3 regions of the Acidovorax sp. KKS102 genome follow, and region 1 is predicted to be linked to each of the others. Evidence: predicted binding sites of a transcription regulator. Region 1 holds the regulator's gene; each other region holds the start of a gene.
The links. Region 1 encodes sigma-54, which starts transcription at its own class of promoters, with help from an activator protein. Its sites were predicted from a motif close to TGGCANGNAANCTGCTTT; they were not measured.
Positions count from the first base shown of each region.

Region 2: a site for sigma-54 is predicted at 2,230-2,247, ahead of nirB (nitrite reductase large subunit NirB). Genes of this name have one in related genera too.
Region 3: a site for sigma-54 is predicted at 2,254-2,271, ahead of C380_RS17385 (CmpA/NrtA family ABC transporter substrate-binding protein). Genes of this name have one in related genera too.

Region 1 covers NC_018708.1:4,832,182-4,840,080, reverse strand. The annotation lists gene argS (arginine--tRNA ligase) at 61-1,770, shown strand; gene C380_RS22250 (SPOR domain-containing protein) at 1,786-2,442, shown strand; gene C380_RS22245 (thiol:disulfide interchange protein DsbA/DsbL) at 2,535-3,191, shown strand; gene lptA (lipopolysaccharide transport periplasmic protein LptA) at 3,299-3,958, shown strand; gene lptB (LPS export ABC transporter ATP-binding protein) at 4,015-4,776, shown strand; gene C380_RS22230 (RNA polymerase factor sigma-54) at 4,776-6,374, shown strand; gene C380_RS22225 (thioesterase family protein) at 6,456-6,914, shown strand; gene C380_RS22220 (class I SAM-dependent RNA methyltransferase) at 6,935-7,899, shown strand, end outside.
Region 2 covers NC_018708.1:3,801,877-3,809,775, reverse strand. The annotation lists gene nirB (nitrite reductase large subunit NirB) at 1-2,056, opposite strand, end outside; gene C380_RS17450 (bifunctional protein-serine/threonine kinase/phosphatase) at 2,390-4,147, shown strand; gene C380_RS17445 (nitrate/nitrite transporter) at 4,259-5,473, opposite strand; gene C380_RS17440 (methyl-accepting chemotaxis protein) at 5,961-7,610, shown strand; gene C380_RS17435 (LacI family DNA-binding transcriptional regulator) at 7,743-7,899, opposite strand, start outside.
Region 3 covers NC_018708.1:3,789,835-3,797,733, forward strand. The annotation lists gene C380_RS17375 (branched-chain amino acid ABC transporter substrate-binding protein) at 1-1,044, opposite strand, end outside; gene C380_RS17380 (ANTAR domain-containing response regulator) at 1,301-1,927, shown strand; gene C380_RS17385 (CmpA/NrtA family ABC transporter substrate-binding protein) at 2,475-3,719, shown strand; gene ntrB (nitrate ABC transporter permease) at 3,783-4,745, shown strand; gene C380_RS17395 (ABC transporter ATP-binding protein) at 4,778-5,578, shown strand; gene C380_RS17400 (CBS domain-containing protein) at 5,783-6,220, opposite strand; gene C380_RS17405 (DUF4148 domain-containing protein) at 6,759-7,049, shown strand; gene C380_RS17410 (hypothetical protein) at 7,135-7,428, shown strand; gene C380_RS17415 (TRAP transporter substrate-binding protein) at 7,587-7,899, opposite strand, start outside.

The sequences.
Region 1 (7,899 bases):
GGACGCCACCCCGGTGGTGCGTCTGGCGCCCCGCTGTTGGCGGGCCCGTAAAATCCGCCGATGCTCACAGCCAAAAATGAATTGCTCGCTGCGCTCGCAGCCGAGCTGGAAAACCTGTCCCCCGGCGCTGGCGCCAAGGCAGCCTTTGAATCTCCCAAGGTGGCGGCCCATGGCGACTTCGCCTGCACTGCGGCCATGCAGCTGGCCAAGCCGCTCAAGCTCAACCCCCGCGCTCTGGGCGAGCAGCTCAAGGCCGCGCTCGAAGCCACGCCTGCTTTTCAACGCTGGGTGTCCGCCATTGAAATTGCGGGTCCGGGTTTTCTGAACATCCGCCTCCAACCTGCCGCCAAGCAACAAGTGGTGCGTGAGGTGCTGACGGCCGGTGAACATTTCGGCTATCAGGCCAGCAACGGCCAGCAGGTGCTGGTCGAGTTCGTGTCGGCCAACCCCACGGGTCCGCTGCACGTGGGCCACGGCCGCCAAGCCGCGCTGGGCGATGCGATTTGCAACCTGTTCAGCACCCAGGGCTGGAAGGTGCACCGCGAGTTCTATTACAACGATGCGGGCGTACAGATCGACACGCTGACCAAGAGCACGCAGCTGCGCGCCAAGGGTTTCAAGCCCGGCGACGACTGCTGGCCCACCGACAGCGACAACCCGCTGGCCAAGAACTTCTACAACGGCGACTACATCGCCGACATTGCCGAGGCCTTCAAGGCCAAGGCCACCGTGAAGGCCGATGACCGCGAGTTCACCGCCAATGGCGACGTGGACGACTATGACAACATCCGCCAATTTGCGGTGGCCTACCTGCGCAACGAGCAGGACAAGGACCTGCAGGCGTTCAACCTCCAGTTCGACGAGTACTACCTGGAGTCCAGCCTGTACACCAGCGGCCGCGTCGAGGCCACGGTGAACAAGCTCATCGCCAACGGCAAGACCTACGAGCAGGACGGCGCGCTGTGGCTCAAGAGCACCGACTACGGCGACGACAAGGACCGCGTCATGCGCAAGCAGGACGGCACCTACACCTACTTTGTGCCCGACGTGGCGTACCACATTGCCAAGTGGGAGCGTGGCTTCACCAAGGTCGTGAACATCCAGGGCACAGACCACCACGGCACCATTGCACGCGTGCGCGCCGGCCTGCAGGCGGCCGATGTGGGCATCCCCAAGGGCTACCCCGACTACGTGCTGCACACGATGGTGCGCGTGGTCAAGGGCGGTGAAGAGGTCAAGATCAGCAAGCGGGCGGGCAGCTATGTCACGCTGCGCGATTTGATCGAGTGGACCAGCAAGGACGCGGTGCGTTTCTTCCTGCTCAGCCGCAAGCCCGATACCGAGTACACCTTCGACGTGGACCTGGCGGTGGCGCAGAACAACGACAACCCGGTCTACTACGTGCAGTACGCCCATGCGCGCATCCAGTCAGTGCTGCGCGCCTGGCAGGAGGCGGGTGGTGGCGACGTGGCGTCGCTCCAGGACGTGGACTTGTCGGCGTTGGAAGGCCCGCAGGCCCAGGCCCTGATGCTGCAGCTGGCCAAGTACCCCGAGATGCTCACGGCCGCTGCCGAGGGCGAGGCGCCGCACGATGTGACCTTTTACCTGCGCGACCTGGCCGCCAGCTACCACAGCTATTACGATGCCGAGCGCATCCTGGTGGACGACGAGGTGGTGAAGAAGGCGCGCCTGGCGCTGGTCGCTGCCACCGCCCAGGTATTGCACAATGGCCTGGCGGTGCTGGGCGTGTCGGCCCCGGCCAGAATGTAAGCAGTTACTACCAATATGAAAAAGCAACAGACGGGCGGGACCATTGTCGGCTTCATCGTCGGGGTCATCGTGGGCCTGGGCGCGGCGCTGGCCGTGGCCGTGTACGTGACCAAGGTGCCGGTGCCGTTCCTGAACAAGGGCAACGGCCGAGGCGCAGACATGGACGCTGCGGAGTCCCAGAAGAACAAGAACTGGGACCCGAACTCGCCGCTGTATGGCAAGAACCCGGCCCGCCCTGCGGCGCCTCCGGTGGCCGCAGCTGCGTCAGCTCCTGCATCGGCACCGGCGCCTGAGGTGCGCGCCGCCGCATCGGCCGCCAAGCCTGCCGCGAGCAAGCCAGACGCGAAAGCCGAGGCCAAGGCAGAGAGCAAGCCGGGCGCAGACCCGCTGGGCGATCTGGCCGTGGCCAAGGCAGCCGCCAAGGGCAGCGTGGACCCGTTTGACTACTTTGTGCAGGCTGGTGCCTTCCGCACCCAGGCCGACGCCGACGCCCAGCGCGCCAAGCTGGCCATGCTGGGCTGGGAGGCCCGCGTGAGCGAGCGTGAGCAAAATGGCCGGGCGGTGTTCCGGGTGCGCATCGGCCCCTTCACCAAGCGGGACGATGCCGAGGTGCTCAAAGAGAAACTCGACGGCGCCGGGCTGGAATCGGCGCTCGTGCGCGTGCAGCGCTGAAGCGCTTGCAAAAGCGGCGCCACCGCCAGGGCTGAACTTTTTGTAAAGGGATGTCTCACATCCCGCATACCTGAACCAGGAGAGTCTTTGTCATGAAACGCCGTGAGTTTTCTTTGTCCGCCGCCTCGGCGGTTGCCGCTTCTGCCCTGACGCTGCCAGTGGCCAACCCCGCCATGGCGCAAGCCCGCCAGTTCAAGGAGGGCAAGGACTTCAAGCGGCTGGACAAGCCCGTCGCCCCGGATGCCCCGGCCGGCAAGGTCGATGTGATCGAGTTCTTCTGGTACAGCTGCCCCCACTGCAACGCCTTCGAGCCCACACTGGACGCTTGGGTCAAGGCCGCGCCCAAGGACCTCTCCATCCGCCGCGTGCCTGTGGCGTTCAACGCCAGCTTCGTGCCCCAGCAAAAGCTGTACTACACGCTCGAAGGCATGGGCAAGCTCGAAGCCCTGCATGCCAAGGTCTTCCGCGCCATCCACGTGGAAAAGGCCAAGCTCGCCAAGGACGACGAAATCCTGGCCTGGGTGACCCAGCAGGGCGTGGACGTGGCCAAGTTCAAGGAGGTCTACGGCTCCTTCAGCGTCGCCAACCAGGTGCGTCGTGCCTCGCAGCTGCAGGATGCGTACGGTGTCGAAGGCGTGCCATCCATGGGTGTGGCGGGCAAGTACTACACCGACGGCACGATGGCCGGCAGCATGCAGACCGTGCTGCAGGTGGTCGAATACCTGGCCGCCACAGCGCGCAAAGCCTGACCAGTGGCCGACCCTGTCGGCAAGCTGTCCCAAAGGCCCGCGGATGCGGGCTTTTTTTCGGGGTAGGTACCATCGGGTGGCTACAATCATTGCAAGATTCGTGCCCTATGACCCACCGCCTACTCCCCCTCCTTGTGCTCGCAGCCCTGTCCGGCCTTGCGGGCATGGCACATGCCGAAAAGGCAGACCGTGCCAAGCCCATGAACATCGAGGCCGACGCCCTGCGCCACGATGAACTCAAGCAGACCAGCGTGTTCTCGGGCCGCGTGGTGATGACCAAAGGCACCATCGTGCTGCGCGGCGCGCGGCTGGATGTGCGCCAGGACGCCGACGGCTACCAGTACGGCGTGGTCACGGCCGAGGCGGGCAAACGGGCGTTCTTCCGCCAGAAGCGCGACACCGTGGCCGGAGCGCCGGACGAGTTCATCGAAGGCGAAAGCGAAGTCATCGAATACGACGGCAAGGCCGACAACGTGCGCTTCATCACCCGCGCCGAACTGCGCCGCTACCGTGGGTCGGTGCTCAACGACGAGATCACCGGCGCCGTGATCGTTTACAACAACCTCACCGACGTGTTCACCGTCGATGGCCAGAAGGCGCCTGCGTCTTCGGCTGCGGCCGGCGACGCCCCCACGTCTGGCGGCCGCGTGCGCGCCGTGCTGGCACCCAAGGACCCGCCGCCCGGTACGGCAGCCCCCGCCAAGGCGCCCGAGTCGCCCGCTCCGGCGCTGCGCCCCAGCAACACTCTTGGCGGCGGCGCCAAGTGAGCGGGCCCGTGGTGAGTACCGGTCCCGAGACCCCAGCGACCCCTGCGAACAGCCGCCTGGGGCCCGATTCGCACTCGGGCAGCCGCCTGGAGGTGCAGCACCTGGCCAAGTCCTATGGCAGCCGCAAGGTCGTCAAGGACGTGTCCCTGGAGGTGCAAAAAGGCGAAGTCGTGGGCCTGCTGGGCCCTAATGGCGCGGGCAAGACCACATCGTTCTACATGATCGTGGGCCTGGTGCGCAGCGATGCGGGTGACATCCGCATCGACGGCCAGTCCGTGGCCCACATGCCCATCCATCGCCGGTCGCGCCTGGGGCTGTCGTACCTGCCGCAAGAAGCCTCCATCTTCCGCAAGCTCACCGTCGAAGAAAACGTGCGCGCCGTGCTGGAACTGCAGCGCGCCGACGACGGCCAGCCGCTGTCGCGTGATGCCATCGAAGAGCGCCTTACGGCCCTGCTGCAAGAGCTGCGCGTGGACCACCTGAGGGCCTCACCCGCACTGGCGCTGTCCGGTGGCGAGCGCCGCCGCGTCGAGATCGCCCGCGCCCTGGCCACCCAGCCGCGTTTCATCCTGCTGGACGAGCCTTTTGCCGGCATCGACCCCATCGCAGTGATCGAGATCCAGCGCATCATCGGCTTCCTGAAGGCGCGCGGCATTGGTGTGCTCATCACCGACCACAACGTGCGCGAGACGCTGGGCATCTGCGACCACGCCTTCATCATCAGCGACGGCCGCGTGCTGGCGCAGGGCACGCCGTCCGAGATCGTGGACAACGCCGAAGTACGCCGCGTGTACCTGGGCGAGCATTTCCGCATGTGATGAAGCCTGGACTGTCGCTGCGCGTCTCGCAGCACCTTGCACTGACCCCCCAGCTCCAGCAGTCCATCCGGCTGCTGCAGTTGTCCACGCTCGAACTGTCGCAGGAAGTCGAGCAGATGCTCGACGAAAACCCGTTCCTCGAACGCAGTGTCGACGAAGCCCCGCGCGAGGAATTTGGCCTGGAAGCCGCCGATACGCCCGCGCAGGCCGACGACTACAGCGCAGATGATGCTATGTTTTCAGGAGCTGCTGGCGCAAGCAGTACTGGCGCTGACAGCCAAAACGACGCTGAAATCTCCGGGGGGGGCTCGGACGAGCCCGACTGGAGCGGCGACGGCACCGTCGAGATGGCGCCCAACGATGCCGAGTGGGGCGGCGACGCCCCAGCGCGCACCCGCAACGACGCGGAAGGCGACGAGGCCGATGCCACCGAGCTGGCCCGATCGCACGAGTCGCTGACGGCCTTTTTGCACCGCCAGGCGCTGTCGCTGCGCCTGTCCGAAGTAGACATGGCCGCGCTGCGTTTTCTCATCGAATCGCTGAACGACGACGGCTACCTCGAAGAGCCGCTGGAAGAACTCGCCATCAGCCTCGCCGGGCCCGACGACCTGGAACAGATCGAAGAACTGGTGCACCGCTTCACCGTGGCCCAGCGCCTGCTGCAAAGCCTGGAGCCCACTGGCGTGGGGGCGCGCAACCTGGCCGAATGCCTGACGCTGCAGCTCACGGCGCTGGCTGCCGATGAGGACAGCAGTGCTGACCCCGACACGGTGCAGACCGCTCTGCGCATCTGCCAGCAGCCGCTGGAGATGCTGGCGCGCCGGGACATCCGCCGCCTGACGCAGCTGTGCAGCGAAGGCGGCGTGGCTGGAGAAGAGCGCACCCGCGCTGCCATGGCACTCATCGCCCGCCTGGAACCACGCCCGGGCCGCAAGTTTGCCGACGTGGAGCGCAACATCATCGTGCCCGACGTCATCGTACGCAAAGCCGGTCGCGCCAATGGCAGCGGCCAGCAGAGCTTCATCGTGCAGCTCAACCCCGACGTGATGCCCCGCCTGCGCGTGCACGACATCTACGCAGGCGCCCTGCGCGGCCACAAGGGCGGCGAAGGCCACCAGGGCATGCAGCAGCGCCTGCAGGAGGCGCGCTGGTTCATCAAGAACATCCAGCAGCGTTTTGACACCATCCTGCGCGTGTCGCGCGCCATCGTCGAGCGGCAAAAGAACTTCTTCACCCACGGTGAACTGGCCATGCGCCCGCTGGTGCTGCGCGACATTGCCGACGAACTGGGCCTGCACGAGTCCACCATCAGCCGCGTCACCACCGCCAAGTACATGGCCACGCCTATCGGCACCTACGAGCTGAAGTATTTCTTTGGCTCGGGCCTGGGCACCGAAACGGGCGGCAATGCGTCGAGCACGGCGGTGCGCGCACTGATCAAGCAGTTCGTGTCGGCGGAGAACCCCGCCAAGCCGCTGTCCGACAGCCAGATCGCCGAGATGCTCAAGGAGCAGGGCATCGAATGCGCCCGCCGCACCGTGGCCAAGTACCGCGAGGCGCTCAAGATCGCGCCAGCGAATCTGCGCAAAGCGTTGTAGCCGCCTCGGCAGGTGGCGCACTGCCCGCCTGCGCCGCCGTAGTCTTTTCTGTTGTTTCCGTATTACCCACCGCAGCCCACCATGGCCCGCATCGTCTTTGACCTCCCCGCGCACTTCGGCTTTGCCACCGAGCTGCAGATCTACATCAGCCATGTGAACCAGGGCGGACACCTGGACAACGCGCAGCTGCTCAGCCTGGTGTCCGAAGCGCGGGTGCGCTTCTTTCAGTCGCTGGGCTACCCAGAGGCCGATGTGGGCGGCCTTTCCATCGTGGTGGGCGACATAGTGGCGCAGTACAAGTCCGAAGGTTTCCACGGCGAAACCATGCGGGTGGAAATGGCCCCGGCGGACTTCAACCGCTACGGCTTCGACCTGGTGTTCTGCATGACCGAAAAGGCCTCAGGCCGCGAAGTGGCGCGCGGCAAGATCGGTATCGTCTTCATCGGCAAGGCCAGCCGCAAGGTCGCACCCATCCCCGACTCCATCCGCCGGCTGCTGCTGGCCCGCGCGGGGGAGCCCGGTTCCCCCGCCGAGCACTAGCGCGTATCCTCCCCATCGACATGAACCAACTCCAACTTTTTCTCCCTTGCGCCGCAGGCGTCGAGGGCTTTCTGGCCGACGAGGTACATGGCATCACCGGTCTCACGGGGCAAGACCTGCTGGTGGGCCGGGGTGGTGTGCTGCTGCGCGCCTCGTGGCGCCAGGCCATGCAGCTCAACCTGCACAGCCGCTTGGCCCAGCGCGTACTGGTGCAATTGGCCCACCGCCCATACCGGTCTGAGAACGACCTCTACAACATGGCCAGCGATGTGGCCTGGGAGATCTGGTTCACCACGCGCCAGACCTTCAAGGTCGAAGTGACGGCCCAGCACAGCCCGCTGCAGAGCCTGAACTTCGCGGGCCTCAAGGTGAAAGACGCCGTGGCCGACCGCTTCCGCCACAAGAGCGGCGTGCGCCCCGATGTGAACACCCAGTGGCCCGACGTGCGCATCCACCTGCACCTGACCACCGACGAAGCCACGCTCTACATCGACACCTCGGGCGAGCCACTGTTCAAGCGCGGCTGGCGCGAGGACAAGGGCGATGCCCCCCTTAAGGAAACCCTCGCCGCCGCCATGATCGCCGCCAGTGGCTGGGACCCGCACGGCGACAACCCCCAGCCCCTGTACGACCCCTGCTGCGGCAGCGGCACCATCGTGGTCGAAGCCGCACAGATCGCCTGCCGCATCCCGGCGGGCATGCTGCGTCGCTTTGCGTTTGAAAAGCTGCTGCCCTTCCAGGCACATGTCTGGTCTGCTATCAAAAACGAAGCTGAAGGCGCAATATGTACTAGCGCTGTACCCATTTTTGGCAGTGATGTGGCCTTCCGGATGGTCGATTTTGCGCAGCGCAACGCTGAGCGCGCAGGTGTGGCCCAGGCCGTGCAGCTGCGCGGTGGCGACGCCCTGCAGCGCATGCCGCCCTGCGACCAGCCCGGCGTGATGCTGCTGAACCCGCCCTACGGCGAGCGCATTGCCGCAGCCGG
Region 2 (7,899 bases), 1.0 Mb from region 1:
AGCCGCTCACCGCAAACTTGACCTTGTGCGGGGCGTACATGCGCCACATGGCGCGCTCCAGGTCCTTGCCCATCTGCGTGCTGTCCTGCGTGCCCATGCGGCACCACTCGCTGCCCACACAGGTCTTTACGGTGCGCAGCGCCTTGGCATAGGCGTGGCCGCTGGGCATGCCGATGTCCTTCCACACGTTGACCAGGTCTTCCTTCTTCACGCCCAAGAGGTCAATGCGCTGGCCGCCTGTGACCTTCACGGTGGGGATGTGGTACTTGTCCACCGCATCGGCAATGCGGCGCAGCTCGTCGGCCGTGGTCTCGCCGCCCCACATGCGGGGGATGACGCTGTAGGTGCCATCTTTTTGGATGTTGGCGTGGCTGCGCTCGTTGATGGCGCGGCTTTGCGGGTCGTCCTTGGCGTCCTTGGGCCAGGTGCTGATGAGGTAGTAGTTGACGGCGGGGCGGCAGCTGGCGCAGCCGTTGGGCGTCTTCCATTCCATGAACTCGAAAACGTCGCCAATGCTCAGCAGCTTGTTGGCACGGATCGCGTCGCGCACCGCCTGGTGTCCGTGGTCGGTGCAGCCGCACATGGCCTTGGTCCTGGGCGTGGCGCTGTAGTCGCCACCGGCGGTGAACATGATGATCTGCTCGACCAGGCCCGTGCACGAACCGCACGATGCGCTGGCCTTGGTGTGCTTGCGCACTTCGTCGAGCGTGAACAGGCCCTTGTCCTTGATGGCCTTGCAGATGGCGCCCTTGGTCACGCCGTTGCAGCCGCAGACCTCGTCGCTGTCCTGCATGGCGGCGGCCTTGCTCTGGCCCTGGTGGCCGGTGTCGCCCAGGTGCGATTCGCCAAACATCAGCTTGTCGCGGATGTCGCTCACGCTGCGGCCATCGCGCAGCAGCTTGAAGTACCAGCTGCCGTCCACCGTGTCGCCATACAGGCAGGCGCCCACCAGCTTGTCGTCCTTGATGACCAGCTTTTTGTACACACCGCCAAAGGGGTCGCTCATCACGATCTCTTCGGTGTTCTCGCCGCCCTGGAAGTCGCCTGCACTGAACAGGTCAATCCCCGTCACCTTGAGCTTGGTGGACGTGAGCGATCCCTGGTAGCGGCCGATGCCGAACTCGGCCAGATGGTTGGCCAGCACCTTGCCCTGCTCAAACAGCGGCGCCACCAGACCATAGGCAATCCCCCGGTGGGCAGCGCATTCGCCCACGGCGTAAATGCGCGCATCGGTGGTGGTTTGCAGCGTGTCGCTCACCACAATGCCGCGGTTCACGTGCAGGCGGATTTTTTCGGCCAGTGCTGTGTTGGGGCGAATGCCCACGGCCATCACCACCAGGTCGGCGGGCACCTCGGTGCCGTCCTTGAACTTGACGGCGCACACGCGGCCCTCGGCGTTGCCGACCAGCTCCTGGGTCTGCGCCTTCATCAGGAACTGCATGCCGCGCTCTTGCAGCGACTTTTGCAGCATCTTGCCGGCCACGTCGTCCAGTTGGCGCTCCATCAGCCAGTCGCCCACGTGCACCACGCTCACTTGCATGCCGCGCTTCATCAGGCCGTTGGCGGCTTCCAGGCCCAGCAGGCCACCGCCGATGACCACGGCGTGCTTGTAGGTGGCAGCGGCGTCGATCATGGCCTGTGTGTCGGCAATGTCGCGGTAGGCCAGCACGCCCTGGAGGTCTTTGCCGGGCACGGGCAGGATGAAGGGGTTGGAGCCCGTGGCCATGATGAGGCGGTCGTACTCGGCGGTGATCACGTCACCGTCTTTGCTGGTGGCGGTGACCACGCGGCGCACGCGGTCCACATCGGTCACGGTGAAGCCGGTGTGCAGCGTGATGTGGTTGTCGGCGTACCACTGCCAGTCGTTGAGGATGATTTCGTCAATCGTCTGCTCGCCCGCCAGCACGGGCGACAGCAGAATGCGGTTGTAGTTGGGGTGCGGCTCGGCCCCGAAGACCGTGATGTCATACAGATCGGGGGCAATCTTGAGCAGCTCTTCCAGCGTGCGCACACCGGCCATGCCGTTCCCCACCATCACCAGTTTGAGCTTTTTCATCGTGACTCCGTCGGTTCCATCGCCTGGGCGATGCCAAAAACAAAAAAGGCGTCCACACGATGCAGCTCCGACCTTTCATCGAAACCGCATGTGGGGACGCCTTCGTCCATACAACCCCTTGGTGCGCCGTTGCACCGCTGAATTGCGTGGCCCCGTGGGGCCGTTGCTTTGGGTAAGCAATGGCCGTGCCAGAGTTTGTGCACTGATCTGGGGTGACAGCACAGGGGCCCGCCCTGCGCAGCACGCGTTGGGGGGCGGTAGCCGTGGACCGGGCTGCGCGCAGCGGTGCATGCATGCACCAGCTTGGGCATGGAACCTGCATGGAGGTGGTGCATGAGTTTTGAACTGGACATCGGCCACACCTCGCAGGCTGGGCGCAACGAAGTCAATGAAGACTTTGCCGCCCTGTTGCAGGGGCAGGGGCGCGACCGCGAACGCGGCGCCATCGCTGCCATTGCCGATGGCGTGAGCACCGGGGGCAACGGGCGCGAAGCCGCCCAGACCACGGTGAACACGCTGGTGAACGACTACTTCGCCACGCCCGACACCTGGGACACCACCGTGGCGCTGGACCGAATCCTGAGCGCGCACAACGGCTGGCTCGCGTCGATGAACCGGCGCCGCCAGCCCGCCGTGGGCCTGACCACGCTCACCGCCATCGTGCTGCGCGGCCAGTCGTACACGCTGGCCCATGTGGGTGACACGCGCGCCTATCTGCTGCGGGGCGGCCGGCTGCAGCTGCTGACGACCGACCATGTGATGGCGCAGCGCGACTTTGCGCATCAGCTCACCCGCGCCATGGGCCTGGACGACCATGTGGTGGTGGACTACAGCCAGGGCGAACTGCACAGCGGCGACCTGCTGGTGCTGCTGTCCGATGGCGTGCACGGCAGCTTGCCCGAGCGTGAGCTGCGCCAGCTTCTGCGGGCGGACGCGAGCGCCCAGGCACTGAGCGACGAGATCACGCGCGCAGCCCTGCGCCGGGGCAGCACCGACAACGTGACCGCACTGGTGGTGCGGGTGCAAGGGGTGCTGGAGGCCACCTTGCAGGACGAGTCCCGCCGAGCCCTGCAGTTGCCGGTGTTGCCCTTGCTTAAAGTGGGTGACCCCGTGGATGGCCTGGTGGTGACCGCGCTGGTGGCCGACAGCGGCGTGCACCGCATCTACCAGGTGCGCGACCCGGCCACCCAGCGGCTGTATGCGCTCAAGACCCTAGTCCCTGCCCGCGCGCACGACGCGCAGGAGCGCGCCACGCTGGCGCACGAAGCCTGGGTGGCCCGGCGCATGCAGTCCGGCCACGCGGCAGTGCACTTGGCGCGCCTGAACACCTGGCCGCCCGAGCAGGGCGGTGCAGGCCCCGGCGCCAGCGCGTTTTATCTGCTCTACGACTGGCACGCTGGGCAGACCCTGGGCCAGCGCCTGCGTGCCCGCCAGCACCTGGGTGTGCCCCAGGTCGTGTCGGTGGTGATGCAGGCGGCGCAGGTGCTGGGCTGGCTGCACCGGCAAGGGGTGGTGCACCGCGACATCAAGCCTGACAACCTGCACCTGGGCGAAGACGGCGTGCTGCGGGTGCTGGACCTGGGCGTGGCCCTGTCAGGCCGCGAGCCCGAGGCCACGCGCCGCCTGCACGCAGGCACCCCCAGCTACATGAACCCTGAGCAGTGGCCCGGCTACGAAAAGAACGGCGACCCGGCCGGCCAGTTGCCCGATGCGGGCAGCGACCTGTTTGCCCTGGGCGTCACGCTGTACCAGTTGCTGAGCCACGGGCGCCTGCCCTATGGCGAGGTGGTGCAGTACCAGCTGGGCCGCTACCACCGCGACCCGGTGGCGCCCAGCCGCCACCACCCCAGCGTGCCCATCTGGCTGGACCAGATCGCCTTGAAGGCCGTGGCCCGCCAGTGCACGCAGCGCTTTGAAACCGCCGAGGAGTTGCTGCTGGCGCTGGAACGGGGTGCGTCGCGTCCCTTGTCCGCCCCGGGCCCACAGCCGCTGATGCAACGCGATGCCACGGCGCTGTGGAAGATCGCGTTGGTGGTGAGCGTGCTGGTGAACCTGTTGCTGGTGTACTGGCTGCTGTTTTTGCCGAGGTGAGGTGAGTAACTTGCTATTGAAAATATAGCTATCAAGGCATTTTTAAACTGCGCTTGGTGGCTATTTGGCTTGAAATGTGGCGAGCGCTTGCGCGCTCACCGGCTGCGCCGGTCATGCGCTGCGCGCGCGTCCACCTTTCTCCGCCCACGTGCGGGTCCAGCGGATCTGCATCACCCGCAACAACACCAGCATGGCGGCGGCACACGCCGCAATGCCCACGAAGCCCCACAGATAGGTGCCTGTGTACTGGCGCGAAAAGCCCATGCCGTTGGGGATGAGGCCGCCGCCCAGCGCGCCGATTTCGCCAATCATCGAGCCCGCCACCGCCGTGGACAGCGGCCAGCGCAGCGGCACCAGCTGGAACAGCGCGCCGTTGCCCGCGCCCAGTGCCGCAAAACACACCAGAAACAGCAGCATGGTCACCGGCAGCGAGTTCTCGGCCAGGCCGCACAGCACCATGCTCACGGCGGTGATGGCCAGCACACCCGTGAGCGTGTTGACGCCGCCCCAGTGGTCCGACAGCCAGCCACCCATCACCCGCAGTGCGGCACCCAGAAAGGCCGCCAGCATGGTCAGCTGCCCGGCCTGCACCTTGCTCACGCCAAACTGGTCGTAGAAGTAGCTGGGCAAGAAGGCCGTGAGACCGATGAAGCCGCCAAACGTCACGGCGTAGATCAGGCTGAAGGCCCAGCCGTCTTTCTCGAACAGGCAGGCAATGTGCTCGCGGAACGTGGCGTGGGGCGCGAGGTCCGGTGGCTCCTTGGCATACACCGCCATCACCACGGCGGGCACAGCCACGCTCACGGCGGCAAAGCCATACACCGCCTGCCAGCCAAATTGCTGCGCCAGAGAGGGCGCCATCAGGGCGGCCACCGCCGTGCCCACATTGCCTGCGCCCACGATGCCCATGGCCAGCCCCTTGAAGGGCGGTGGGAACGAGCCCGAGCCCAGCGACAGCGCCACGCCAAAGCTCGCCCCCGCTACGCCCAGCAGAATGCCCAGCGCCAGCAGGTCGTTGAAGGTGTGCACGAACAGGTAGCCGTAGCCCATGGCCACAAAGATGCCCGCCATCTCGACCAGCGTGGCGCGCTTGCGCCCGATGTACTGCGCCAGGATGCCCAGCGGAAACCGCATCAGCGCGCCCGCAAAAATGGGGATGGACAGCATCATCCCCATTTGCGTGGGGGAGAGCTGGAAGCTCTCGCGGATGAACGGCGCCATCGCACCGTTGATGACCCACACCGCGCACGAAAAACCGAAGTACAGAAACGACGCCCACAGCGTGGGGGCGTGGCCGGATTTGAGGAACTCTCTGAAGTAATGCATGGGTGTGAGTGCAAAGGGCAGGGGGCTTGCCCCTTGGCCCGGCCAGAAAACAAAAAGGCGTCCACACGGACCACGCGGGCTGACCAGCCCCAACGCACTCCATGAAGACGCCAACGTCCTGTTCGCCCAATCCGCCATTGCACCGGGCTGACACGCGGCCAGCGTTGGCCGCGCCTAGTGGCAAGCAATGGCTATGCCAGTGCCCGTGCAAGCGGCTGTTTGGGCAAAAAACCAGCGAATGTGCAGGTATTTATTGCGCTGGAAGCTATCGAAATGGAAGCAGATACACCCATTCGGTGCTCACATTGGTGCACTACAGCGCGGCATCGCGTGCTGTGTTGGCGTTTTGCACCAAGTTGGAGATGGTGTGCGGCGGCACCAACAACTTGTTTCAAATCACGCCGATTGCGCGTACGATGAAATCGGCATCTTCCACTGTTGCGTTGCTCTCCAGAACAGGGCAACCAGTCCTCCCGAAGAGGTTCCTATGCGCGTCAATCTGCCGGTCAGCCAGCACGAATATGCGTTTCCCAAGGGCCAGACCCTGGTGTCCACCACGGACCTCAAGGGCCGCATCCTGTACTGCAACCCGATGTTCATCGAGGTCAGCGGCTACGAAAAGGAAGAGTTGCTGGGCCAGCCCCACAACATCGTGCGACACCCCGACATGCCCGAGGAGGCCTACCGCGACATGTGGGAGACCATTGCCAAGGGCATCCCCTGGTCGGCCCCCGTCAAGAACCGGCGCAAGGACGGCACGTTTTACTGGGTGATGGCCAACGTCACTCCGCTTATGCAGGGCGACCAGCCCACCGGCTACATGTCGGTACGCACCGAAGCGACGCGCGAGCAGATCCAGGCGGCGGATGCGCTGTACAAGCAGATGCAGGCCGAAAAACAAGCCGGCACGCTGGTGCACCGGCTGTCGGCTGGTCAGCTGGTCAAAGACACGCTTTGGGGCCGCGTGGGCCGTGCCCTGGCACTGGGGCCCATGGGCAAGATGATGGCGTGCACCCTGCTGCTGGTGGTGGCTTCGTGGTGCGCGGCCTTGCTGGGCGGGCACACGCTGTCGCTGGCCTCGGGGGCGGCGTGGCTCGGGGTTGTGGTGTTGGCGCTGGGCATGGCGGTCTACCTGCACCAGGTCACGGTGGCACCGTTGTCGCAAATGCTGTTGTGGGCCAACCGCATGGCGGCGGGTGACCTTACCCAGAAGATATCGGCCACGCGCAGCGACACCGTGGGCCAGCTGCAAAAGGCGCTGGCGCAGCTCAACGTGAACCTGCTGTCCATCGTGCGCGACGCGCGGCAGGAGAGCGAGCACATGCAGGTCTCCACCCGGGAGATCGCCCAGGGCAACCAGGACCTGTCGTCGCGCACCGAGGCGCAGGCCAGCAACCTGCAGCAGACCGCCGCGTCGATGGAAGAGATCACCGGCACCGTCAAGCAGACCGCAGAATCCGCGCGCCAGGCCTCGGTGCTGGCCACGCAGGCCACCCAGGTCGCTGAGCGCAGCAGCAGCGCGGTGGACAGTGTGGCCGACACCATGAAGCAGATCCAGGCCGCGTCCGGCCGCATCAGCGAGATCACGCAGCTGATCGACTCCATTGCCTTCCAGACAAACATCCTCGCGCTGAACGCAGCGGTGGAGGCGGCCCGCGCTGGCGACCAGGGGCGTGGCTTTGCGGTGGTGGCCTCAGAGGTGCGCAGCCTGTCGCACCGCACGCTCTCGGCCGCCAAGGAGATCCGCCAGCTCATCGATGACTCGGCCACCAAGGTCACTGAAGGCCATGAAAAGACCGATGCTGCGCAAAAGACCATGGCCGAGTCGCTGGAGCTGGTGCGCCGGGTCAACACGCTGATCGGCGAGATCCACAGCGCGTCGAATGAGCAGCTCAGCGGCATCTCGCAGGTCAACTCGGCCGTGGCGCAGCTCGATACCATCACGCAGCAAAACGCCGCGCTGGTGGAAGAGAACGCGGCATCGGCCATGCAGCTCAATGGCCAGGCGCAGACCATGACCGAGACGGTGCAGGTGTTCCGCATCGACGCGTCGGCACCCACCCAGTCGCGCGATGCGGTGGCGCTGCGCAAGGAGATGAAGGCCTCGTCGAGCAGCCGGGCGCTTGCGGCGGCCTGAGTTTTTGCGGAGCCGCGCCGCACGGTGCCGCCCCCGAGCCGGCACGGTGCCTCAGTGCCTCCCTGCAACGGATGTCGCCAAGCCTCGGTCAGCGCCTTGCTGGAGGGCCGGCGCGCAGCGGATCAACAGACATCAGGTGCTCTCGCGCACCGTCAGCTCAAACCCCAGATTCACCGAGTTGTGCTCGGGCACCTCGCCGCGCATCAGCGCCAGCAGCATGCGTGCGCTGGCCTCGCCCACTGCTGCACGGGGTGTGCGCACCGTGGTCAGCGGCGGCAGCATCTGGTCG
Region 3 (7,899 bases), 1.0 Mb from region 1:
GGCGTAGCCGTTGATGCTGTGCAGGGCCTTGGTGATGTCCTTGGGGTCGGCGGACTTGGCTTTCTGGATGGCGGCCGAGAGCACGTAGGTGCTGTCATAGCTGTAGTGGCCGCCGTAGGCTGGGGGCTTCTTGAAAGCGGCGATGTACTTTTCGAGGAAGGGCTTGCCGGTGGTGAACTCCTTGGCTTCCAGCACGGGCGATGTGGCGTAGAGCCCCTGCACGATGCCCGCGCCCTTGGTCATGTCGGTGGTCTTGATGGTGTCGCCGCCCAGCAGGCTGACCTTGGTGTGGTCTACCTTCTTGAGCGATTCGAGCAGCGCCAGGGCCTGGAAGTCGTTGAGGGTCGAGACGATCACCTCCACGTTGGCGGCCTTGAGTTCACCGGCCAGTTCGTCAAAGGCCACAGTCTTGTCGTCGAACGACTTGCGCACCACCACTTCTTTTTTCTCGGCCTTGAGCTGCGCGGCAGCACCGTCGGCCAGGCCCTTGCCGTAGGGCGTGCCGTCGTCCAGCGCGGCGTAGCGGTTGGCGCCCAGCTGCGTGGCGGCAAACGAGCCGATGGCGCGCGCCTGCAAGGTGTCGTTGGCCACCATGCGGAACGTGGTGGGGAAACCGAGCTGCGTGAACTTGGGGTTGGTCGAGATGGCGATCTGGGGAATGTCTTTGGCGGCGTAGATGGGTGCGGTCTCGATGCTCACGCCCGAGTTGAGGTGGCCCACCACCGCGACCACGCCCGCATCCACCAGCTGCTGCGCCACAGCCTTGCCGGTGTTGGCGTCGGCCTTGTCGTCCACGGACACGACCTCCAGCGTCACGCGTTTGCCGTCCACGGTATAGCCGGACTTGTTGAGCTCATCCACTGCCAGCTTCACGCCGTTGAGCAGATCCTGCCCCAGGGCGCCCAGCGGGCCAGAGAGGGGCTGCGCTACACCAATTTTGATGGTGTCCGGCACCTTGCCGCATCCGGTCAGGAGTGCGGCAGTCGCCACTGCGGTCAAGGCCATGCTGGCCGAGAAGCGGCGCCGGTTGATGTGCTTGTTCATGCAAAAAACTCCATTTCAGTGTGACTGTGTGTGCAGATGTATATGCGACGCCCTGCTGGGCGGGCTACCGGGTATGCCCTCCCACGGTGTCAGTATTAGCAACTTTCAGGCCCTGCAACGGCGGCCAGTACCGCGAGGCGCAGCGGGCCTGCGGCCGGGATAACCCGGAGCGCAGGGGGGCTGCAAGGGCCACCGGAGGGTGTGCACCACACCGGCGCACCAATTTGTGGCGTAAAAATTGCTTATCCTCGCCGGTATGAATGAGGCTTTGCGCATCGTGGTGGTGGCCCCGGACCTGGCAGTCGCCGACCCTGACGACGAACACGCCGTGGAACAGGCGGAGCGGTCGCGGGCGCTGCGCATCGGGCTGCTGGAGAACAACTTCAACCTGGTGGCCACGCTGCCCGCCGATGTGTTCCTGAGCGAGCGCATCGCCCAGCTACAGCCCGACCTGATCATCGTGGACGCCGAGAGCGAAGCCCGCGACGCGCTGGAGCATGTGGTGATGGCCACGCGCGACGAGCGCCGCCCCATTGTGATGTTCACCAACGACGAGGACACCTCGCACGTCAAGGATGCCGTGGCTGCGGGCGTTTCTGCCTACATCGTGGCGGGGCTGGCACCCCAGCGCATCCGCCCCATCCTCGATGTGGCCATGGCGCGCTTCCAGCACGAACAGGCGTTGCGCGCCGAGCTGGCCGACGCCAAGACCGAGCTGCGCGACCGCAAGACCATCGACCGCGCCAAGGGCCTGCTGATGCAGCGCCAAGGCCTGACCGAACAGGCCGCCTACGAAAAGCTGCGCAAGACGGCCATGGACAAGGGCCTGAAGCTGGTGGACGTGGCGCAGCGCATGCTGGATGTGATGGATCTGCTGGGGTAAAACCAGAGAACAACCCCCTGAGCGGCTGCGCCGCTTCCCCCTTCTCTCGAATGACTGCGTCATTCGGGAAGGGGGACGATGCCCTCGCACGCAAGCGAAGCGCCGCATACGCGGCTCGGCGCCCCTTGCTTGGCATCCCTCGCCCGGGCCGCGCCCAATTCCAAGGTCCCTCCCAAATGGTGCGCCGCACAAAGGCAGTGCGACCACCCTCATCGCAACACAAACGCTCCTACCGCAGGCCCCGCAGGCATGTAGCGCTTATTGATCAAGCGCAGACAGCTATTAATTCCATAGCATCCAGCGCTCCAACATGGCGCAGCAGGCGCTGGCACGCGCTTTGCATTGCACAGTGCAAGACCAATGCAGGTCTGACCACTGACAGCACTGACCCAACGGCGGGCCGGTGCTGGCAAGGAGCCCCGGACCCGTTCCAGGCTCCACCACGGACAAAGGCGTCCCCACCCGCTCCCGGCGTTGCTTTGATGCAGCCAGCCAGGCGCGGTGTGAGGACGCCTTTTTTGATTTTTCACGCCACCAGGGATGCCCCATGACCGATCTGTTGAAAACCAGCCTCAACCGCCGCACCGTGCTGCAGGCCGCCACCGTGGGCGCTGTGGGTGTGAGCCCCGCGCTGCGCGCGCTTGTCCACGCAGCGGGCTCCGACGCCCCCGAGAAGAAGGAAGTGAAGATCGGCTTCATTCCGCTGACAGACTGCGCCAGCGTGGTCATGGCCTCGGTGCTGGGCTTCGACAAGAAATACGGCGTGACCATTGTCCCCAATAAGGAAGCCAGCTGGGCCGGCGTGCGCGACAAGCTGGTGAACGGCGAACTGGACTTTGCCCACGTGCTCTACGGCCTGGTCTATGGGGTGCACCTGGGCACCGCCGGTCCCAAGAAGGACATGGCCGTGCTGATGAACCTGAACAACAACGGCCAGGCCATCACCCTCTCCAAAGCCCTGGCCGACAAGGGTGCGGTGGACGGCCCATCCCTGGCCAAGCTCATGGCCAGCGAGAAGCGCGAATACACGTTTGCGGGCACCTTCCCCACCGGCACCCACGCGATGTGGATGCACTACTGGCTGGCGGCTGCGGGCATCAACCCGCTGTCGGGCGCCAAGCTCATCACCGTGCCGCCGCCCCAAATGGTGGCCAACATGCGCGTGGGCAACATGGACGGCTTCTGCGTGGGCGAGCCCTGGAACCACCGCGCCATCATGGACGGCATCGGCATCACGGCCAACACCACGCAGGACATCTGGAAGGACCACCCCGAAAAGGTGCTGGGTACCACGGCCGAATTCGTCAAGAAGTACCCCAACACCACGCGCGCCGTGATGATGGCCGTGCTCGAAGCCAGCCAGTGGATCGATGCCAGCCTCTCCAACAAGATGAAGATGGCCGAGACCGTGGCCGGCAAGGCGTATGTGAACACGGGTGTGGACGCCATCAACCAGCGCATCCTGGGCCGCTACCAGAACGGCCTGGGCAAGACCTGGGACGACCCCAACCACATGAAGTTCTTCAACGACGGCGCGGTGAACTTCCCCTACCTGTCGGACGGCATGTGGTTCCTGACCCAGCACAAGCGCTGGGGCCTGCTCAAGAGCCACCCCGACTACCTCGCCGTGGCCAAGGAAGTCAACCAGGTCGAGCTGTACAAGTCGGTGGCCAGCGCCATGAAGATCAGCGTGCCCAAGGATGTGCTGCGCACCAGCAAGCTCATCGACGGCGTGGTGTGGGACGGCAAGGACCCCGCCAAGTACGCTGACGGCTTCAAGATCAAAGCCTGACGGCAACCCTGCCCCAGCGCCCGCCCGACCACCCCGCCAGCCAGCCCTGCACAGGAGAAAACCATGGTCAGTGCCGTCTTTCATTCCCCGTTGGATGCAGCCCCTGTGGCCGCACAGAATGCTATGAATACTGTAGCTGCAAGCACAACATCCACTAGCGCAAGAAGCCAAAAAGTCGTTACATCTGCCCCCAAGGCACCTGCAGCGCCCGCCCCCACGACCACTGGCCGCGACTGGTCGGCCCTCTCCCGCAGCTTCTGGCTGGCCGTGCTGCCCCCGCTGTGTGGCCTGGGCCTGCTCGTCGGCCTGTGGGCGGTGGTCTCCACCACCACGGGCGGCAGCATCCCCAGCCCCAAGGACACCTGGCTGCAGGCGCTGGAAGTGTTCAGCAACCCCTTCTACCGCAACGGCCCCAACGACCAGGGCGTGGGCTGGAATGTGCTGATGAGCCTGCAGCGCGTGGCCATCGGCTTCGGCATGGCGGCGCTGGTGGGCATTCCCGCAGGCTTTGTGATCGGGCGCTTCAACTTCCTGTCGCGCATGTTCAACCCGCTCATCAGCCTGCTGCGCCCCGTGTCGCCGCTGGCGTGGCTGCCGATCGGTCTGCTGGTCTTCAAAGGCGCCAACCCGGCCGCCATCTGGACCATCTTCATCTGCTCCATCTGGCCCATGATCATCAACACCGCCGTGGGTGTGCAGCGCGTACCGCAGGACTACATGAACGTGGCCCGGGTACTGAACCTCAGCGAATGGAAGATCGCCACCAAGATCCTCTTCCCCGCCGTGCTGCCCTACATGCTGACCGGTGTGCGTCTGGCCGTTGGCACCGCGTGGCTGGTGATCGTGGCGGCCGAGATGCTGACCGGCGGCGTGGGCATCGGCTTTTGGGTGTGGGACGAGTGGAACAACCTCAACGTCAAGAACATCATCATCGCGATCTTTGTGATCGGCATCGTCGGGCTGCTGCTGGAGTACGCGCTCATCAAGCTGGCCACCGCATTTACTTTTGAAGAGGTGAAAGCATGAACACGAGCGCTACAGCATCCGCACATCCCTCCATGAGCACCAAGTTCATCGAGATCCACGGCGTCGAGCAGACCTTCAAGACAGCCAAGGGCCTGTTCCCGGCGCTGCGCGACATTCACCTGACGATTGCCAAGGGGGAGTTCGTGGCACTCATCGGCCATTCCGGCTGCGGCAAGTCCACCCTGCTCAACCTGATTGCTGGCCTGACCACGCCCACCAACGGCGCATTGCTCTGCGCCAACAAGGAGATCAAAGGCCCGGGGCCGGAACGCGCGGTGGTGTTCCAGAACCACTCGCTGCTGCCCTGGCTCACCTGCTTTGACAACATCTACCTCGCAGTGGAGCGCGTGTTTGGCGCCAAGGAAAGCAAGGCCCAGCTCAAGGCCCGCACCGATGCCGCGCTGGCTCTGGTGGGCCTGACGCACGCGGGGCAGAAGCGCCCCGGCGAAATCTCGGGCGGCATGAAGCAGCGCGTGGGCATTGCCCGGGCGCTGTCCATGGAGCCTCAGGTGCTGCTGATGGACGAGCCCTTCGGCGCGCTCGACGCCTTGACCCGCGCCAAGCTGCAGGATGAACTGCTGGAGATCGTGGCCCGCACCCAAAGCACCGTGGTCATGGTGACCCACGACGTGGACGAGGCCGTGCTGCTGTCCGACAAGATCGTGATGATGACCAACGGCCCAGCCGCCACGATTGGCGAGGTGCTGACCGTGGACTTGCCCCGCCCCCGCAAGCGCGTGGAACTGGCCGAGGACCCGCAGTACGTGCACTACCGCAAGGCGGTGATCGACTTTCTCTATACGCGGCAGGGCCACGTCGAAAAAGCTGCCTGAGCGGCCAGCTCCGACACCGCGCAGACCACCAAAAGGAAAGGGCACTAACCAGATCGGTCAGAGCCCTTTTTGTGTATGTACCCACACCAGGGACATAGCACCCCCGCAAGGGGCGCCCCGTCGCGCCGGGTGCGTCCCCCTTCCTGAACGGCACAACCCTTCAGAGAAGGGGCAGAAGGCGCATAGCGCCTCGGGGAGTTGCCCTCAATGGCTCCCGGTGATGTAGTTCTCCAACTGCTCAATGATGAATTTCTGCTCGGAGATGATGTCCTTGACCAGGTCGCCAATGGAAATCATGCCCACGAGCTTGCCGCCATCCACCACGGGCAGGTGGCGCAGGCGGTTGTTGCTCATGAGCTGCATGCACTGCTCGCTGGTCTGGTCCGGGCGCACAAACATCACGGCCGAGGTCATCACATCCTTGACCTGGGTGACGGCCGACGTGCGCCCCATGAGGGCAATTTTGCGGGCGTAGTCCCGCTCGGTGAAGATGCCGACGATGGACGCGCCCTCGGTCACGATGAGCGCGCCAATGCCCTTGTCGGCCATGAGCTGGAGAGCGTCCAGCACGGAGGCAGCAGGGCTGATGGTGTGGACGGTGGCGTCGGGTTTGGACTGAAGAATCTTGGCGACTGCGGTCATGGAAACCTCCCTCGTGAAAACGGAAACAGGCACAGAGAGATTTCAGCCCATAAGCCCCGTGGGCGCAACCCACGCAAGCCCCATGTGCGGCGCTTTTTGAGCGTGCTGTTGCGCGGCGAACGCAACGGATGTTTCCGCGCCGTTGCATAGCGCACGCCGCGAAACAAACTGAAAAGAAGCGAAACCGCGGCGAGACGACGCCCCCGGGCTGCCCCGGCACGATGGAGCCCATGTTCACCGCACCGACCACGCTCCTCTTTTCGACATCTGCCGCGTGCCAGCGCCCAGCGGTTTCCTTGGCTAGCCGCCAGGGTTCCAAAGGCCGGCAAACACGGCAGACAGCCCGAAAGATTGTTTCCAATACTGGAACAGTTAGTTCGCGACTCAGTGGTTTTTCTCTGAACAGCACCGGCGTACAGTTCATCCCATCGATGAGCCGAACCCGCAAGGCGACTCACCGAACCCGGTGCGAAGCGAGTCGTTTCTGATCTTCACCCGGTTTTTTTGAGACGCTTTTTTAACTTCAAGGATTTCCATCATGAACAACACCGCACGTTTCCTGTCTATCGCCGCTGTGGCTGCTTTCGCCTCTTTTGGCGCCCAGGCTGACGAAGCCGATGCTTCGCAATTCGCCACCCAATTCCAGACCAGCCGCACCCGCGCTGAAGTGATCGCTGAAGCCACCACCGCCGTGCAAATGCGCAGCCAAGAGCCCGCTGGCTCCCGCGTGGTGACCTACAAGTCCACGGCTGACCGCGCTGCCGTGCGTGCCGAAGCTGCCGCACAAGCCATGCGCACTGGCCGCGTGGGCCCCGCTGAAGGCGGCTGATTCAACCCGTTGAATCCACCGCGTCACCCACTGCGTATTCCAGACACATCGTCCCCAATTTTTTGAATTTCACAGGAGTTTCATCATGAACAATACTGCCCGTTTCCTCTCCATCGCTGCTGTGGCTGCTTTCGCCTCTTTTGGTGCCCAGGCTGACGAAGCCGATGCTTCGCAATTCGCCACCAAGTTTGAAACCAACCGCACCCGCGCTGAAGTGCAAGCCGAAGCCGCTACCGTGGCACAAACCCGCTCCATCGAACCCGCTGGTTCGCGTGTGGTGACTTACAAGTCCACGGCCGACCGCGCTGCCGTGCGTGCCCAGGCTGCCGAAGCTGTGCGCACCGGCCAGATCTCTTCCGGCGAAATCGGCTCCCTGTAATTGGACCGGCCTGCACTCCGGTGCAGGCGGAAGATTGCAAATGCCAAAAGGCCGAGGCCCCTGTTGGGGCCTCGGCCTTTTTCATGGCGCTTCGCTACACGGATGGGTCGAAGCCTGCCATCGACAGCTCAAAGGCTGCCAATGGCGTCCACCCCAACTTACTTGCCAGCGCGCGCCTGGGCCACGGCTCCCTGCACTTCCTTCCACAAACCCTCACCCACGTTGGCGGCAATGCTGGCGTTCACAGCACTGAGCTTTTCGCGCATGCGGTTGGCTTCGGCGGCGGGCAGTTCGTTGACCTGCATGCCCTTGCCCTTGAGGTCGGCCAGCGCCTTGTCGGCCTCCGCACGCGTGTCCTGGCGCTCGAAGTCGCGGCTCTTCTTGGCGGCATCGAGCAGCACCTTCTGCTCGGCCTTCGACAGGCCGTCCCAGTACTTCTTGCTGACCAGCACGATCCAGGGGCTGTAGACG